4 regions of the Pseudomonas sp. GWSMS-1 genome follow, and region 1 is predicted to be linked to each of the others. Evidence: riboswitches for the same ligand, from Rfam matches in the RefSeq annotation. Region 1 holds a riboswitch; each other region holds the start of a gene.

What was found. A riboswitch is a leader RNA that binds a small molecule or an ion and turns the genes downstream of it on or off. The one in region 1 is predicted to bind cobalamin.
Region 2: another riboswitch for cobalamin. It lies ahead of ACEPAJ_RS02145 (TonB-dependent receptor domain-containing protein); the one in region 1 lies ahead of ACEPAJ_RS18200 (energy-coupling factor ABC transporter permease).
Region 3: another riboswitch for cobalamin. It lies ahead of btuB (TonB-dependent vitamin B12 receptor); the one in region 1 lies ahead of ACEPAJ_RS18200 (energy-coupling factor ABC transporter permease).
Region 4: another riboswitch for cobalamin. It lies ahead of cobW (cobalamin biosynthesis protein CobW); the one in region 1 lies ahead of ACEPAJ_RS18200 (energy-coupling factor ABC transporter permease).

The regions. Positions count from the first base shown of each region.
Region 1 is NZ_JBMHHV010000005.1:3,079,238-3,083,444, forward strand. Features, by position in the region: gene amn (AMP nucleosidase) at 1-1,264, opposite strand, end outside; gene ACEPAJ_RS18200 (energy-coupling factor ABC transporter permease) at 1,628-2,308, opposite strand; cobalamin riboswitch at 2,364-2,571, opposite strand; gene ACEPAJ_RS18205 (acyl-CoA dehydrogenase family protein) at 2,673-4,207, opposite strand, start outside.
Region 2 is NZ_JBMHHV010000003.1:245,470-249,676, forward strand. Features, by position in the region: partial or broken gene ACEPAJ_RS02140 (cobalamin-binding protein) at 1-374, shown strand, start outside; gene ACEPAJ_RS02145 (TonB-dependent receptor domain-containing protein) at 418-2,289, opposite strand; cobalamin riboswitch at 2,390-2,605, opposite strand; gene dxs (1-deoxy-D-xylulose-5-phosphate synthase) at 2,672-4,207, opposite strand, start outside.
Region 3 is NZ_JBMHHV010000005.1:1,672,881-1,677,087, forward strand. Features, by position in the region: gene ACEPAJ_RS11290 (hypothetical protein) at 1-259, opposite strand, end outside; gene btuB (TonB-dependent vitamin B12 receptor) at 270-2,156, opposite strand; cobalamin riboswitch at 2,256-2,484, opposite strand; gene ACEPAJ_RS11300 (hypothetical protein) at 2,550-2,870, opposite strand; gene ACEPAJ_RS11305 (O-methyltransferase) at 2,886-3,548, opposite strand; gene ACEPAJ_RS11310 (C40 family peptidase) at 3,582-4,106, opposite strand.
Region 4 is NZ_JBMHHV010000005.1:3,900,248-3,904,454, reverse strand. Features, by position in the region: partial or broken gene ACEPAJ_RS21810 (YoaK family protein) at 1-195, shown strand, start outside; gene cobM (precorrin-4 C(11)-methyltransferase) at 249-1,004, opposite strand; gene ACEPAJ_RS21800 (cobalamin biosynthesis protein) at 1,001-1,438, opposite strand; cobalamin riboswitch at 1,528-1,722, shown strand; gene cobW (cobalamin biosynthesis protein CobW) at 1,823-2,878, shown strand; gene cobN (cobaltochelatase subunit CobN) at 2,885-4,207, shown strand, end outside.

The DNA of each region.
Region 1 (4,207 bases):
GGCGATAGCCCTGCGCGGCGACGGTGCCGCTCTCCATGTCCACTGCAACGGCACGCGACAGGTTGATAAGCGGGCGCTCCTGAGCCCAGCGCAGCTCCCAGTTACGGTCGTCGTAAGTCAGCACGGTGCCCGTACGTAGGCGCTTTTTCAGTTCGTCGCCCTGCTCGCCAGTCACCAGCTTGGCGGCCTCCTGCAACGCCTGCTGCACCTCGGCAAGAGCCGGCAGCGGGATATGCGGAGGCAGAACGCGGTCGAGAATGCCGTCGCGGCGCATGTAGGCGTGAGCCAGCACGTAATCGCCAATGGTCTGCGACTGCCGCAGGCCGCCACAGTGGCCGATCATCAGCCAGCAGTGCGGTCGCAACACAGCCAGGTGGTCGGTAATGTTCTTCGCGTTGGATGGCCCGACACCGATATTGACCAAGGTGATGCCGTGGCCATCATCCGCCTGCAGGTGATAGGCCGGCATCTGGTAACGGTGCCAGATGACGTTCTCGATAATCGCCTGCATTTCGCCTTCGGCCATGCCACGCTCGATCACCACATTGCCCGGCAGCACCATGCGGGTGAACCGCGACTCACCGACCAGCATGTCCAGACCGTGGCGGATAAATTGGTCAACATAGCGGTGGTAGTTGGTCAGCAGAATCCACGGCTGCACATGGCGCCAGTCGCTGCCGGTGTAATGCACCAGACGGCGCAGAGAGAAGTCCACCCGCGCGGCGTCGAACAGCGCCAGCGGCAGCGGGTCGGTGTTTTCCCAGTCATACAAGCCGTCGGCGGTGCCATCGGTGGCCGCAGACAAGTCGGTACTGGGAAATACCCGCGCCAACTCGGCTGCTGTCACCCCGGAGCCAGCCAGCTCATCCCCCTGCTCCACCACATAAGGGTAGGGAATATTCTGCTGGCTGACGCCCACCTCGACCTTCACGGTGAAGTCGCTCATCAGCGGGCACAACTGCTCCAGCAGGTACTTACGGAACGCCGCCGGATGAGTCACGGTAACGCTGTAGGTGCCGGGCACCTGCACCTTGGCATAGGCGCGCACAGTGGTCGGCGCCTCGCCCTGACAGAGGTAGGTCAGGCGCAACTCGGGGTAACGAAATTGGCTCTGCTCAGCGGCATCGGGCTTGATGCGTTCTTTCAAGTAGCGCTTAAGCGCCGCACTCAAGCCATTCGTCGCTTGCAGATGCAGGGCGGCCAGTCGATCCACCGCCTCTTCAGCGGTATTGGCAACAATAAAGTCATCGGAACAAGGGTTCACAAGGCACCTTCCTGGCTGAACGGAATGGCTCTATCTTGCCCTGATACGCGGCACGGGCGATAGCGCGGCGTTGCCTGTGCAGGCAGCGCTACTTGAGTAGCACCTACAGGTCATCGGGCAGCGTTTTTTTGGAGGGAGGGGGGTAGCACGCCAATGCGTCGCAGGCACGGATGACCCAAAGGGAACAAGCCAAGCAACGAGCACCGGGAATGCACAGCAACTGCGCTAGGCATTACGCCGAGCGGCGCGTTTGGCCACACGCCAAGACAGGCCTCACTGTGGTTCAGCCTAAGGCTTAGCTGTGCTTCAGTAACCCGTCTCGGGCCACTGAAGCATGATTCCAGCAGGCTTAAAGGAGCTTGATCAGGCCGGCTGGTGCAAGCGCGTGTTGAACAGCGGACCGCGGCTATAACCAGAGAACGCCTTGGCAGCGGCCAGCACACCCAAGTCGACCAGCGGCTCGATCAGGATCACGCTCATATAGGCCAGACCGAAGCTGCCTACTGCAGCCAGGTTCTCGCCGGAGAAGCCGTTACCATAGACCGCCCAGAAAGCCACCCAGGCGACGATGCCACCCTGATAGGCCGTCGACAGCGCCAGTGCCTGTTTGTAAGAGAGGTCCACATAGGCGGTGCCCGGCGCGATGATGCGCTTGGCCAGCAGACTGATACCCCACAACGGCACCAGCAAGGTCGTGACGTTCATGCCGTATTGCGGCAGGTCAAACTGCGCGAACAGCAGCCCCTGCAGCAGCAGACCAAGCGACAGACCGACAGCCGTTGCACCGGCGCCGAACAGCAGCAACAGGGTCGAGCCGAGGATCAGGTGCACCTCGGAAACGCCCACCGCCTGATGCGGGAAGACTTCGAAGAAACAGAACACCAACGCGGTGGTCAGCAGGCTACGCAAGGCCAGGGCAGCAATGCCGCCGTTGCTGCGGATGCTGTCGAGGGCAAGCTTGGCCGTGAGGCCAAAGGCACCTGCTGCGGTTGCATAACTGAGGAAGAGTTTGGCGCCAGTAACGACTTCGGGTTCGATGTGCATAGAGATTCCTGTACCGCGCCCACCGCGCGATGATCTGGATTGAGGGATTGGGCATCAGTGCCCGGCGTCGATGGCAGGTCTCCTGGCTCACGGCTTAACACTTCGCCCGCCTTCCCGACCTTGCGGCCAGTGGCATTGGGGCGTCGCTCACCGTTTACAGTTGCGGGGGCAGCCATGGCTTCGGTACCTGTTGCAGTACCCACCATGTTCCCTTTTCATCCACTCGCGTAACACGCTGCGGAACCATCGGCGGCCACCTTACCCGGCCGCACGCAGAAATGACAGCGCCCGACGCTGGGCCCGGCTGAAGTTTCAGGCGCGCCCAGCAATCCGCGCAAACACCCATGCTAGAGAGGTCGAAGCCCTAAATCAGATGTGCGGCACTGCGCGCCACCAGTGCACCGACATCAATGCCGCGCGGCAACGTGCCATAAACCCGGCCACCCTGGCCGCCCAAGCGGCTGGCGATAAAGGCGTCGGATACCGCTGCATGACCGGCCTCCAGCAATAACTTGGCTTGCAGCGCCAGGGCTACATCTTCCGTGAGTTGACGGGCGCGATACTGGATGTCCGCGGTGTCACGAAAGTCCGCCTGCAGCTTGCTGATGTGGGCTTTCAAACGCGCATCGCCATGGCCATCGCCCAGCTCGACAAACAGCGCATCAAGCACACCCGGCTCCTTCGACAGTGCGCGCAGCACATCTAAACACTGCACATTGCCCGAGCCTTCCCAGGTCGAGTTGACCGGTGCTTCGCGGTACAGGCGCGGCAGGATAGTGTCTTCGACATAGCCCGCGCCGCCCATGCACTCGGCGGCTTCATTGATCATCGCCGGCGCCCGTTTGCAGATCCAATACTTGCCCACTGCGGTGACCAGGCGGGCGAACTTGTCTTCCTGTTCGTCGTGCGGGTTATCCAGCGCCTTGCCCATGCGCAAGGTCAGGGCCAGGGCCGCCTCGCTTTCCAGGGCCAGGTCGGCCAGCACGTTCTGCATCAGCGGCTGCTCGCTAAGCACGCGCCCGCCCACTTGGCGATGCGCGCAATGGTGCGCAGCCTGGGTCAGCGCCTGACGCATCAGGGCGCTGGAGCCGATCATGCAATCAAAGCGAGTCAGCGCGACCATCTCGATAATCGTCGGCACGCCGCGCCCCTCTTCGCCGACCATCCAGGCCAACGCGCCACGGAATTCGACCTCACTGGAGGCGTTCGACCAATTACCCAGCTTGTTTTTCAGACGCTGGATGTAGAACTCGTTGCGCGTGCCGTCCGGGCGATGACGCGGCAGCAGAAAACAGGTCAGGCCTTTCTCGGTATAGGCCAGGGTGAGGAAGGCATCGCACATCGGCGCGGAGCAGAACCACTTATGGCCGACCAACTCATACGCCTTCCCCGGCCCGCCAAGCCCCACCGCATACGCCTGCGTGGTGTTGGCGCGCACATCGGTGCCACCCTGTTTCTCGGTCATGGCCATGCCGATGGTCGCCCCGGTTTTCTGCTCAATCGGCAGGTTGCGCGGGTCGTACTGGGTGGAGAGGATTTTCGGCAGCCACTTCTCGGCGACGTCAGCCTGCAGTTTGAGGGCCGGCACACTGGCGAAGGTCATGGTCAGCGGGCAACCGCTGCCGGCGTCGGCCTGGCTGTGCAAGTAGCTCATCGCTGCGCGAGCCACCTGAGCGCCGGCGCGCGGATCAGTCCAGGGCATGGACGGCAGGCCATGCTCAATGGCCGCGCCCATCAACTGATGATAGGCCGGGTGAAACTCCACCAAGTCCACGCGATGACCATAGCGGTCATGGCTCTTGAACACCGGTTTATGTTCATTGGCGAGAAAGCCCGCGGCCATCAACTCGCCGCCCGCTAGGCCACCGTATGCGTCCAGACGCTGCTCCGCCCAGCTAC
Region 2 (4,207 bases), on a different contig from region 1:
CTGGTTTAGCTCAACGCTATCGCCGTCCACAGCCACTGCGGGTGTTTTACCAGGTCTGGGATGTACCGATGTATACCCTTGGCGGCCAGCAGATTATTAGCGATGCCCTGCGTGTTTGTGGTGCCGAAAATATCTTTGCCGACCTGAGCCTGCCGGCTCCGCAAGTGAGTGTCGAGGCCGTCTTGCAGCGCAACCCCGAGGTGATTCTGGCCGGCAGCCAGGCGCAACTAGATGCCTGGCGTAACTGGCCAGTCGTGCGCGCGGTTGAGCTGGATCAGCTCTGGTTAGTGCCCGATGATGGCCTGGAACGGCCAAGCTTTCAGATGTTGGGGGCGATGGAGCGTCTGTGTCAGGTGCTGGCCAGCGCGCACTAAGCCCCGCATGTTGCGGGGCTTAGTGCGCGTTTCAGTTGGCGCCTCAGAGCTGAGGCGTCCAAGTCACGGCAAACAGTGCAGTGCGCCCTTCGGTGTTGAAACCGTAGCGGCCATTGTTGGTTTTGTAAGTTGCTTCGGCATAATCCTTGTCGAAGATGTTATTCAGCTTCAGGTTGAATGCCACCTCCTGGCTCGCTTGCCAGGCACCGCGCAGGCTGAGCAGGCCATAGCCACTCAGCTCTTGGGTGTTATCGGCGTCGTCGTAGCGGCCACTGACTGCACGCCAGCTGATGCCGGCAGAAAAAGCGCCGAACTCGCGATCCAGATCCATGCTCAGCGTGCGTTTGGCGCGGCGAGCGAGGGTGTTGCCCGTGTCGCGATCACGTGGGTCGATCAGCGCGAGTGCCAAGTTGCCCTGCCAGCCGAATAGCTCCTGCTTTAGCGCAGCTTCGAAGCCATTGATGCGAGCGGTCTGCACATTCTGCGGAATAAAGTTCTGGTCGAGAACAATCGCGTCTTGCAGGTCGATGCGGTACAGCGACAGTTCCAGCGCGCCGGTTTCACTGTAGCGGTTGCGCCATAGCGCTTCATAGCTTTTGGAGGTTTCTGGCTTAAGGTCGGGGTTGGCGCTGGCGGAGCAAAAGCCGCCGAAGCAGAAGTCGGGGTAATACAGGTCGTTGAAGGTCGGTGCGCGGAAGCCTTCGCTGTAGGACAGGATCAAATCGTTTTTGTGACTGAACGGCACAGTTAGCGCCGCGCTCCAGGTGTTTTCGCTGCCGAACTGCTGGTTCCTGTCATGGCGCAGACCCAGCTCAGTAGAAAAAGAGTCGGCGTTGTAGCGGTGTTGGATAAAGCCTGCCTGGTTCCAGCGCGAGTCCTCAGTAAAGTCCTCGCTGCCATTCACGCGATCCTCATACCAGTCGGCACCCAGCAGCACTTGATGGCGCTCGTTGAGGGTCAGGGTGTTCACCCAGTTGACCGAGTCGCGGTAGGTATTAAAGCTGTAGAACGAGAATGCGCTGGCGTTTGTCTGGTCGTTGCCGGTGTCGCGCTTGTCCTCGCTGTGGCCGAATTCCAGGCGACTATTCCAGGTGTCGTTGATGTTGCCATCGATGTGGCTGGACAGGCTGCTCAGCTGGAAGTCGGTAGTGGGCAGTGAGGCGCTGAAGAGGTCTTCGAACTCGGCTTGGCCGCGTTGATCGAGCGCGCTGAATCCGACTTTCAAATCGTCATTGAAGCGGTGCGAGAGGTTCAGGCTCAGCGATTTATTGCGATAGGCATCGTCATCGCCGTTGGCTCCGAAGTTATCGCGGGTGGCGTCGATCCCCTGGGTTTCATCGAGGGCGGCGCCCAGGTTGAAGCGGGTCTGTGCATCGCGGCCGGACAGGCCAAGGCTGCGCTCGAAGGTCTGGTTGCTGCCGGCGCCAAAGCGTACATAGGGCTTGAGGCCGTCACCGCTGCCTTGGCGGGTGAAAATCTGCACGACGCCACCGATGGCATCCGAGCCATAGAGCGCCGAACGCGCGCCGCGTACGACTTCAACGCGCTCAATCTGCTCCGGGCTGAGGAACTCCAGACTGCTGGTGCCGCTGGAGGCAGCAGAAATGCGCTGGCCGTCTACCAGGACGAGGGTTTGTGCAGTTGAGGTGCCGCGCACGAACAGACCGGTCTGGCTACCTGCTCCGCCGGTACGGCTGACGCTGACGCCGGGCACGCGCTCAAGCAGCTCTGCCGCGCTGCGCACTTGCAAGCGTTCAATATCTTTGCGGGTAAATACTGTAGTTGCAGCGGTCGCCTGTTGGATTGGTTCAGCATACCGCCCGGATGTCACAACCAATGGCTGCAATTGGAGTGGGTTCGCATGAGCAGTCAGCGGCGCAAGCACCACGGCCAGGGCAAGGCGGGACAATTTCACGTAGAGAATCCTCAAAAGGTCGGAAGACTTTTGAGGAGGGCAGGTGCAAGAACGGGCGCGCGGACGCAGCCTGAGCTTGACGGTGATGCCCTCCGCAACACCAGTCACATCCAATAAGGCCGGTCTCCGGGCTCTCGACGTGCGCCGCTTCGCCTTCCCGGGGTAGCCCAGTGGCGGATGAAGCTGCGTGCAGACTCGCTCTGCGGTCGATTACCGTTGCGGGGGCAGCGCCGGGATAGCTCTTTATGAGCGCACCGGCTTCCCGTTTAACGCCGCTTTACGGATAAAGAGGCGCACCTTGTTGGAAGTAAAACGTCGCGCACCTTAATGCGCGGTGGGATGAACTACAAGCAAGCGGCGTTCAGCGCTGGATGAGCGGTACTCATACAGCCTGTAGTGCGAGCCGGGCGCGTATAGCCGCTTCGATGCCGGCAGCATCCAGCCCACACTCGGCGAGCATCTGCGTGGGTTTGGCGTGCTCGACGTAGTAGTCAGGCAGGCCCAGGTGCAGCAGCGGTTTGAGGATGTTCTCGCGGGCAAGGAACTCGCTGACCGCACTGCCGGCACCGCCCATCACGCTGTTCTCTTCAATCGTTACCAGCAGTTGATGGCTGGCGGCCAGTTCGCGTACCAGGGCTTCGTCCAGCGGTTTGACAAAGCGCATGTCGACTACGGTGGCATCGAGCGTTTCGCCGACCTTGAGTGCTTCGCTCAGTTGTACGCCGAACACAAGTAGGGCGGTTTGTTTGCCCTGGCGGCGGATGATGCCTTTGCCAATTTCAAGAGGCTCAAGGCCTGGCTCGATGGGCGCATTAGGGCCTGTGCCGCGCGGGTAGCGTACGGCTGCCGGGCCATCGAACAGGTGGCCGGTGGTGAGCATGCGGCGCAGTTCGTTCTCGTCACTCGGCGTCATCACCAGCATGCCGGGGATACAGCGCAGGTAGGAAATATCGAAGCTGCCGGCGTGGGTCGGGCCGTCTTCGCCAACCAGGCCTGCACGGTCGATGGCGAACAGCACGTCGAGGTGTTGTACGGCTACGTCATGAATCAGCTGGTCATAGGCACGCTGGAGGAAGGTCGAGTAGATCGCAACCACCGGCTTAACCCCGTCGCAGGCCATGCCGGCGGCCAGGGTCACCGCGTGCTGTTCGGCGATGGCCACGTCGAAATAGCGCTCGGGGTAACGCTCGCTGAACGCCACCAAATCCGAGCCTTCTTTCATCGCCGGGGTTATACCGACCAGGCGCGGGTCTTGCGCGGCCATGTCGCACAGCCACTGACCGAATACGCTGGAATATTTCGGGCCTGTTGGCTGCTTGGCCACGGGCGGGGCGTTGATTGGCTCCAGCTTGGTGATCGCGTGATAGCCAATCGGGTCGGCCTCGGCTGGCGCAAAGCCCTTACCTTTCTTGGTCACCACGTGCAGGAACTGCGGACCGTCGAGGTCACGCATATTGCGCAGGGTGGCGAGCAGGCTGGGCAGGTCGTGGCCGTCGATCGGGCCGATGTAGTTCCAGCCGAGTTCTTCGAACAGGGTGCCGGAGACCAGCATGCCCTTGGCATGTTCTTCAGTTTTGCGCGCGATCTCCCAGGCGCCGGGCAGCTTGGACAGCACTTTCTTGCTGCCTTCACGCATGTTGGCGTAGGTACGACTGGAGAGGATCTTGGCCAGGTAAGTGGACAGACCGCCGACATTTTTCGAGATCGACATGTCGTTGTCGTTGAGCACCACCAGCATGTTGGCTTTGACGTCGCTGGCGTGATTCAGCGCCTCGAAGGCCATGCCGGCGGTCAGCGCACCATCACCGATCACCGCGACCGATTTGCGCTTGCTGCCCTGCATGCGCGCCGCAATGGCCATGCCGAGCGCCGCGCTGATGCTGGTGCTGGAGTGGCCGACGCCGAAGGTGTCGTATTC
Region 3 (4,207 bases), 1.4 Mb from region 1:
CCAGCAACCAGTATGCGGGCGACAGGCACCAGTCACTCACCGTACCGCTGGTCATCATAGAGAAGTCCAGGGCACTGGCCAGCACAAACAGGCCAGCAAAAACCCAGCGTGGTCGCAACAGCACGCCGGCCAGGAAAAACACCGCCCAGGAGGCGCTGGGCAGGTTGATGCTGGCGAAGTGACTGCCACGCGTCATGGCCAGCAGCAACGCCAGGACGATGCCCGTTAGTAGCTGAGCACGGGTTGAAAGAATGGGCATGGGTATCTCCTCAGAGCGCTTGGTAGCGCAGGGTCAGGTAAAAGGCGCGGCCAGGTTGTTCGTAGGTCTGCGCCGTTTCGTAGTCACGGTCGAAGAGGTTGCTGACCTTGGCCTGCAGACGCCATTCGCTGTCGATGTGGTACTCGCCACGCAGATCGACCAAGGCATAGCCGGGCAGGCGTGAATCTTCGGTGTTGCTGGCGTCGTTAAACCGCTGGCTGGCAGCGAACAACGTGGCACCGACGCCAAACGAGCCGATGCGGCGGTCGGCGTCGATATTGAAGGTGCGCTTGGCTCGCCGCGCCAACTGATGTCCATGGTTTTCCTGGCTACGGTCCTGCGGGTCGAGCAGCGTCAGGGTGGCTGCTAGGTCCCAATTCTCCAGCTGCGTACGCGCACTCGACTCGAGGCCGCGAATACGCGCGGATTCGACGTTCTGTGGGCGCATCGGCTTACTACCGGCCCAAACAATCAGGTCGTCGATCTGGTTTTCAAAAACGCTGAGACGCCATTCACCCCAGCCAGCATCGCCCTGCAGGCCGAGCTCGTAGTTTTCCGACTTTTCCGGTTTAAGGTCGGGGTTACCCGCGGTGGAACCGCTGTTCGGGGTATACAGGTCATTAAAGGTCGGCGCACGGAAGGCGGTACCGTAGGCAGCACTCAACGTCAGACTTTCGCTGAGCTCGTAGCTCCAGCCTAGGTTGCCAGTATCGTGCTCGCCGAACTGCTGGTTGTCGTCGCGGCGCAACCCGACGGACACGCCATGTCGACCGAAACGGCCCTGGTACTGAGTGTAATAACCGCGATTATCGCGGGAGTCCTCAGCATAGGTGTCGGATGTGTCGATACGGTCCTGCTGGTAATCAAAACCCAGGCTCAACAGTTGCTCGGGCGTCAGGCTAAAGTCGTTCTGCCAAGCAAAGGTGTCGCGCTCGGTGTCGAAGCGCGAGTAAAAACCTCCATCCCGGAAGTTGTCGGTGCGATCTTCGCTGTGACCGGCCTGCAAGGTCACATCCCAGGGCTCTAAGGGAGTGAAACGGGCACGCCCGCCAAGCACCTGTTGCTCTCCATCGGCATAGCTGAAGCGCCCGGTTTTGCCGGAGCTGCTGCGCAGGTCCTGGTCGCTGTGGATGCTCGATTGCAACCAACTGCCGTCCAGCTCCAGGCCGTTAACGAAGCGGTAGCCACCGCGCAATGAACCGGCCAGCTGGCGATAGCCATCGGCGTCTGGCTCGTAGGCACCTACGGCGCTAGGCCGGTAAGCGCGGGCATTAATCCCGTCGGTATCTTCGCTGCTCACGCCAAGGTCAAACCAACCATTCTGCGAACCACCGGCCAGGCCAGCATTAGCGCTGTGGCTGGAGCGCGTGCCGGTACCCAACGCCAGGTAAGGTTTGAGCCCCTGCTTTGCGCCGCGCCGGGTGAAAATTTGAATCACCCCGCCGAGCGCCTCGGAACCATACAGACTGGAACGCGGGCCGCGCACCACCTCAATGCGTTCGACCAGCGCTAATGGAATGTCCTGCAGGGCGGCAGCACCGGAGGTGGCGGAACCCACCTTAACCCCGTCAATCAGCACCAATAGCTGCTTTTCACTGGTGCCACGCAGGTACAACGAGGTGCTTTTGCCGCGGCCGCCATTGCTAACGATCTGCACACCGGCGAGGCCGCGCAGCATGTCCGGCACGCTCTGCGCCTGGCTGCGCTCGATATCTTCACGGGTAATCACACTGCTCGACGCCACCGAGACCAACGGCGTAGCCGTACGCGTGGCGGTGACCACCTGCTGAGCGAGGTTGAGGGGTTCTGCTTGTGCCGTTAAAAAAGGACTACAGCCCAGCCATAAAAGAACGGCCGGACGTTTATAAAAGGTGCGAAACAATGCCTGATTCTCCATCGCGCCGCCCGCGCGATACTGCTGAATAAAACATTGGGAGAACAGCATAGGCAGATAGAGCAGCAATACAGCCACATCAGCCCGGCAACGCCCTCCGCAATGCCGTGGATGCAGCAGGCCGGTCTCCGGGCTTACGAGTGGAACCTTGAGGTTCCCGGATCGCGCCTTCCCATGCCGGTGGGCACAGTGGCTAGTGGCGATCTTTGACTCGTTTACCGTTGCGGGGGCAGCGCCGAAATAGTTGCGTGGTTAACACGTAACGCACCGGCTTCCCTGTTTCACCCTTTGAACGCTATGCGTTTGGGGCACCTGTTGCAGGCGCGCAGGGTAGAGACTTGCATACAGAGCGTCAACGCATAACGCCGCGCATAGCGCCGACGCCTCACGTGCCACTCAATGCCGCGGCATAAAACCCGCCGGCTTGCTCGCCAACCACTCAACAAAGGTACGCAAGCGCTCATCACTGAGCAGGCTGTCACGATTGTTGTAGGTCAGCGCCAGCTCTTTTTCGCTGAACAGCCGATGGATCTGGTTGTGACAGGCACGGCACACCCAGAGCGTGGCGCTGATGCGCTCACTTTTGCCGAAGCGTTTTTGCACGTAAACCTTGTTGTGCAGTGCCTTGGGGATCAAGTGATGGCGCGTCAGCAGCGCAGCGCGGGCGCAAAGTTCACAGGCGTCAGGTTGTTCGGGCAGGCGAATCGGTTCGGGCATACAAGCAACGCCGGCTCAGCGTTTACGGCACAGGCTCAGGCCATCGCCGAGCGGTAGCAGGGACAGGTCGATGCGCGGGTCATCACGCAGCGCCAAGTTGAGCGCCTGAATCGCTCGGGTGTCAGCGCCCTCGGGGCTCTGTTCAAGCACCCGGCCACTCCACAAGGTGTTGTCGAACAGAATCAGCCCACCCTGACGTACCAGACGCAGGGCGTGCTCCAAATAAGCCGGATAGTTGGCTTTGTCGGCGTCGATAAACAGCAGATCAATACGCCCTGTCAGCCCTTCAGCTGCAAGCGCTTCCAGGGTTTGCAGCGCCGGCGCTAGCCGCAGCTCAATACGCTCAGCGAGGCCCGCCTCAGCCCAGTAACGTTTGGCCGTGGCGTTGTAGCCGCCGGGAATGTCGCAACAAATCAAGTGGCCATCGCTCGGCATGGCCTGGGCCATACAGATAGCGCTGTAACCGGTGAAGGTGCCGACTTCGACAATCCGCCGCGCGCCGATCAGCTGTACCAACAAGGCCATGAACTGGCCCTGCTCGGGGGCGATTTGCCAGCGTGAATGAGTCAGCAGAGCGGTTTCTTCGCGCAGACGCTTGAGCAGTGGCGTCTCGCGCAGCGATACATCCAGCAGGTACTGATAGAGATCAGCATCGAGATTAAGCGTTTGAGTGGTCATAAAAGCCCCTCTACAAATACCCAGGGCTGGGCCTCAGGGGTTACCCGCCAGCTCCGGGGTGAACACACGCTTGGCATTCAAGTAAGTACGCTGCCAATACGTATTGCTCAGGCTGTCCAGGCGCACAGTGCCGCCGCTGGAGGGCGCATGCACGAAGCGGCCATTGCCGACATAAATACCCGCATGGCTGACCTGGCTGCCGCCACTGGTGGCAAAAAACACCAGATCACCGCTTTGCAGCGCATCGCGCCCAATGCCTGGGGCGCGCATGCTGATCAGCTCACGGGTAGTGCGCGGCAGCTTGATGCCTGCGGCATCACGGTAAACAAAGCCGATCAAGCCGCTGCAGTCGAAGCCGCCTTCGGGGGTATTACCGCCATAGCGATAGGGCGTGCCTACCAAGCCCAGCGCACGAAATAGCACATCATCAGCATTGCCGTTAAAGCTGCTGATGGGCTGATAAACAGTGGGTTGCGGGGTTGGCGCGGGCGCTTGACTCGCGCAGGCGCTAAGCAGCGCGGCCAACACAATCAAGCTGATACGGGAGAATGCGGTCATGGACAAGGCGATCCTGAGCCGGGATGCGCCCTACTCTGCCGGCTTGCACATGCGAGTGCAAGCTTTAGCTTTGCTTGGCAGGTTGTTGAAATCTATCGAGA
Region 4 (4,207 bases), 820 kb from region 1:
CGCACGCGCGGGCCTGAAATAGCCCGGGTGATGGCCGACCGTCAGCGGTTGCGGGTGCTCAGCCTGTTGGCGCTGTACTTCTTCCTTGGTGGGGTGATCGGCGCACTGGGTTTCAGCTACCTGGGGTACATCGCCACCGTGCCGCTGGCCTTGCTGTTGGTGTTGCTGGCCAGCGTGCCGGCGCTGGATGACCTGCTGTCACTCGCGCGGCGGGCGCTACGCCGCTGAAGTCGCCCGGTTGGTAATGCTCAAGCGTCTGACGACCTGAACAGATGACGATGCTCGGCGTTATACAGCGCCGAGTCGGCGAACTGTTCGGCGTGCAGCACGCGGCCGACGAGGATCAGTGCAGTACGGCGAAAGCCCTTGGCGCGCACCTGCTCCTCGATGGTGGCGAGCGTGCCACTGACCCAATCCTGATCCGGCCAGCTGGCCCGGTGCACCACCGCAATCGGACAGTCCGCTCCGTAGTGCGGCAGCAATTCGTCAACGATCTTACTTAGGTGTACCACGCCGAGGTGAATGGCCATGGTCGCACCGTGGTGCGCCAGATCACTCAGCTGCTCGCCCGCCGGCATCTCCGACTTGCTCGCATAGCGGGTGAGAATCAGCGTCTGTGACACCTCGGGCAGGGTCAGTTCGCTTTCCAGCAGGGCGGCGCAAGCAGCGGTGGCAGTGACGCCGGGAATGATCTGGAAGGGAATTTCCAGCCGACGCAGGTGGCGGATCTGTTCGCCAATCGCGCCATACAGCGACGGGTCGCCGGAATGCACGCGGGCCACGTCCTGGCCTGTGCTGTGCGCCTGGGCAATCAGCTCGATAATTTCATCCAGATGCAGTTCAGCGGTGTTCACCACCTGCTCAGCGCTATGGCCTTCCAACACCGCTGCCGGCACCAGCGAGCCGGCGTAGAGAATCACCGGGCAGCTGTGTAACAGGCGCTGGCCTTTGACGGTGATCAGCTCGGGGTCGCCGGGGCCGGCACCGATAAAGTAGACGGTCATGAAAAATCCTTGGCTGCAATCGACGCCAGCGCGCAGGTGGCGCTGGCATTACGGGTTTTGCCGCCGAGCAGGCGGGCAGGTTGGTCGCCTAGGCGTTCGGCCAGCGCCAGGGCGCAAGGTTCGGCGACTGCCGGACTACCGGTGGCGGCCAGGGTAATCGGCGAGCCTTGAACACCTAACTGATAGGGCTGCAGTTCTTCCGAGCTGAAACAGCTCAGCTGCAGGCCGAGGCGTTTGGCCAGTGCCTGCAGGGCCGGCTCGTCACGCTTGTGCGTGATGCTCGCCAGCCCCGCCAAGTTATCCACAGTCAGGCCATGCGCCTGCAGGCTGTCGAGCAGCAATGTGGATAAGTCCTCCAGGCTGCAGTCGCTGCGACATCCGAGCCCGGCGACCACTTGAATAGCAGCGGGGCAGTTATCGACAGGGCTGGGCATGATCTACGGCGCTCGGTTTGTGCGGCGGCGTAGCTGATCATGGCGGCTCTTACCGGTCAACCGTGATTGACCGGCCGTCATGGTCTGCGTAGCCTTGCCGCGTTCGAGGTTCTTCGCGGCTCTGCCGCGAAGCTAAGAGGGAACAAGGTGAATGCCTTGGCTGCCCCCGCAACTGTGAACGGTCGAAAGCCCTTCAATACACCACTGCCATGGGCGGGAAGGTAGAAGGGTCGCGCAGCGCGCAGACCGTGAGCCAGGAGACCTGCCTCGTCACGTTTTCGACAACCGGGCGGGGTGATCCGGTGGTGTTGGCTGACGCCCCGTGGCTGTCATGTCTGTGCCGCCTCCTGCTCGTCTTTCTTTCGACGTCACGCAGGACTCGCCATGCAAACCCTCGGCAAACTTCCCGTCACCATCGTTACCGGCTTTCTCGGTGCCGGTAAAACCACCTTGCTGCGCCACATGCTGGAAAACGCGGGCGGTCGGCGTATCGCTGTGATCGTCAACGAGTTCGGCGAGCTGGGCATCGACGGCGAAATCCTCAAACAGTGCTCCATCGGTTGCAGCGAAGAAGAAGCCAACGGCCGCGTCTTTGAGCTGGCCAACGGCTGTTTGTGCTGCACCGTGCAGGAAGAGTTTTTTCCGGTGATGCGCGAGTTGGTGGCACGCCGTGGCGACCTCGACCATATCCTGATTGAAACCTCCGGTCTGGCCCTGCCCAAGCCGCTGGTTCAGGCCTTCAACTGGCCAGAAATCCGTAACGCCTGCACCGTTGATGCGGTGATCACTGTGGTCGACAGCCCGGCTGTGGCCGCCGGCACCTTCGCTGCCTTCCCTGATCAGGTTGATCAGCAGCGCAAGCTTGACCCAAACCTCGACCACGAATCGCCGTTGCATGAGCTGTTCGCCGACCAACTGGCAAGTGCTGACCTAGTCATCCTTAATAAAGCCGACCTGCTCGACGCCGACGCCCTGGCAGCGGTGCGCGCCGAAGTGGCGGAAGAGTTGCCGCCAGCGGTGAAAATCATCGCAGCCCACGGCGGTGAACTGCCGCTGAACGTGCTGCTGGGCCTGAACTGCGAAACCGAGCTGCACATTGAAGGCCGCAAAACCCACCATGACCTAGAAGGGCATGAAGATCACGATCACGACGAATTCGACTCGTTCCACGTGGAACTACCGGAGGCCGAGGAGGCGCGTTTGCTGGGCGCATTGAAGGACGCAGTGGCCAAGCATGGCATTCTGCGCATCAAGGGTTTCGCGGCGATTCCCGGCAAGCCGATGCGCTTGCTGCTGCAAGGTGTTGGTCAGCGTTTCGACAAGCACTTCGACCGCGCCTGGCAGGCCGATGAAGCACGGGTCAGCCGCTTGATTGTCATCGGTCAGCAGCTTGATCAGGCCGCTATCACCGCTGAATTGCAGGCGGCACTGGCGAACTAAGCCCCCATGCACCTAATCCGTACCCAGCCTGGCAGCCAAGTGCCGGTCGACAGCATCGCCGACCTCGGCCAGACCCCGGCCGAGCTGGTGATTCTCTGCACCGGCGATTCGCAGCTGTCGTTGCTGGCAGAGGTGGCGCGGCAGTTACCCGAGGATTACCCGAGCCTGCGCCTAGCCAGTCCGGCGCAGCTGAGCAATCACGCCTCGGTGGACCTTTATGTCGAGCAGGTGCTGCAACACGCCAAGGTCATCCTGATTGCCGTGCACGGCGGCGTCAGTTACTGGCGCTACGGCATCGAGCGTTTGGTTGAGCTGGCCGAGCGCGGTGCGCGGGTGATTATGGTGCCTGGCTGCGACAACCCTGACCCCGAGCTGATGGGCCTGAGCAATGTGCCGCAGGCTGAGGCCGAGCGGCTCTGGCAGTTCCTCCGTCAGGGCGGCGCGCAGAATGCTCGGCAGCTGTTTAATTGCACCGCTAGCCAGTGGTTGCAACGAGACTATGCCTGGGTCGAGCCGCAGCCGTTGCCGCGCGTGGGCCTGTATCACCCGCAGCAGGCCAGCGCGGTGTTGGCCGACTGGCAGGTCAATTGGCAAGCCGCTGCGCCGGTGGTGGCGCTGCTGTTTTATCGCACCCAGGTGCAGGCGGCAAACACCGGCTTTATCGACGTGTTCTGCCAATGCTTGCAGGCTCAGGGTCTGAATCCGCTGCCGATTGCCGTGGCCAGCCTCAAGGAGGCCGCCTGCCTAGCCCAGGTCGAAACCTGGCTGGATGACACCGGCACGGCGCTGATCATCAACACCACCGCGTTCGCCTTGTCCAACCCGGAAGCGCCGAGTGCGCGGCCATTCCGCCGCGATATCCCGGTGCTGCAGGCCATTTGCTCGCTGGATAACCATGCGCAGTGGCACGCCAGCGCCCAGGGCCTGGGCTCGCGTGACCTGGCCATGCATGTCGTGTTGCCCGAGCTGGACGGCCGGCTGATCACCCAGCCGATCAGCTTTAAAGGCCTGGCCTGGCGCAGTGAGCGCAGCCAGAGCGATGTGGTGTGTTATCAGCCGCATTTAGCGGGGATGGATTTTGTCGCTGAGCTGGCGCGCAACTGGATCGCCCTGGCCGACAAGGCCAACGCCGACAAACGCATCGCCCTGGTGCTGGCCAACTATCCGACCCGCGACGGGCGCATCGGCAACGGCGTCGGCCTGGACACCCCGGCGGCGGCGCTGAACATCCTCCAGACCATGCAGCAGCAGGGTTACCCGGTGGATAACCTGCCGGCGAGCGGCACTGCACTTATCCACAGCCTGCTCGGCGGGGTGACCAACGACCTT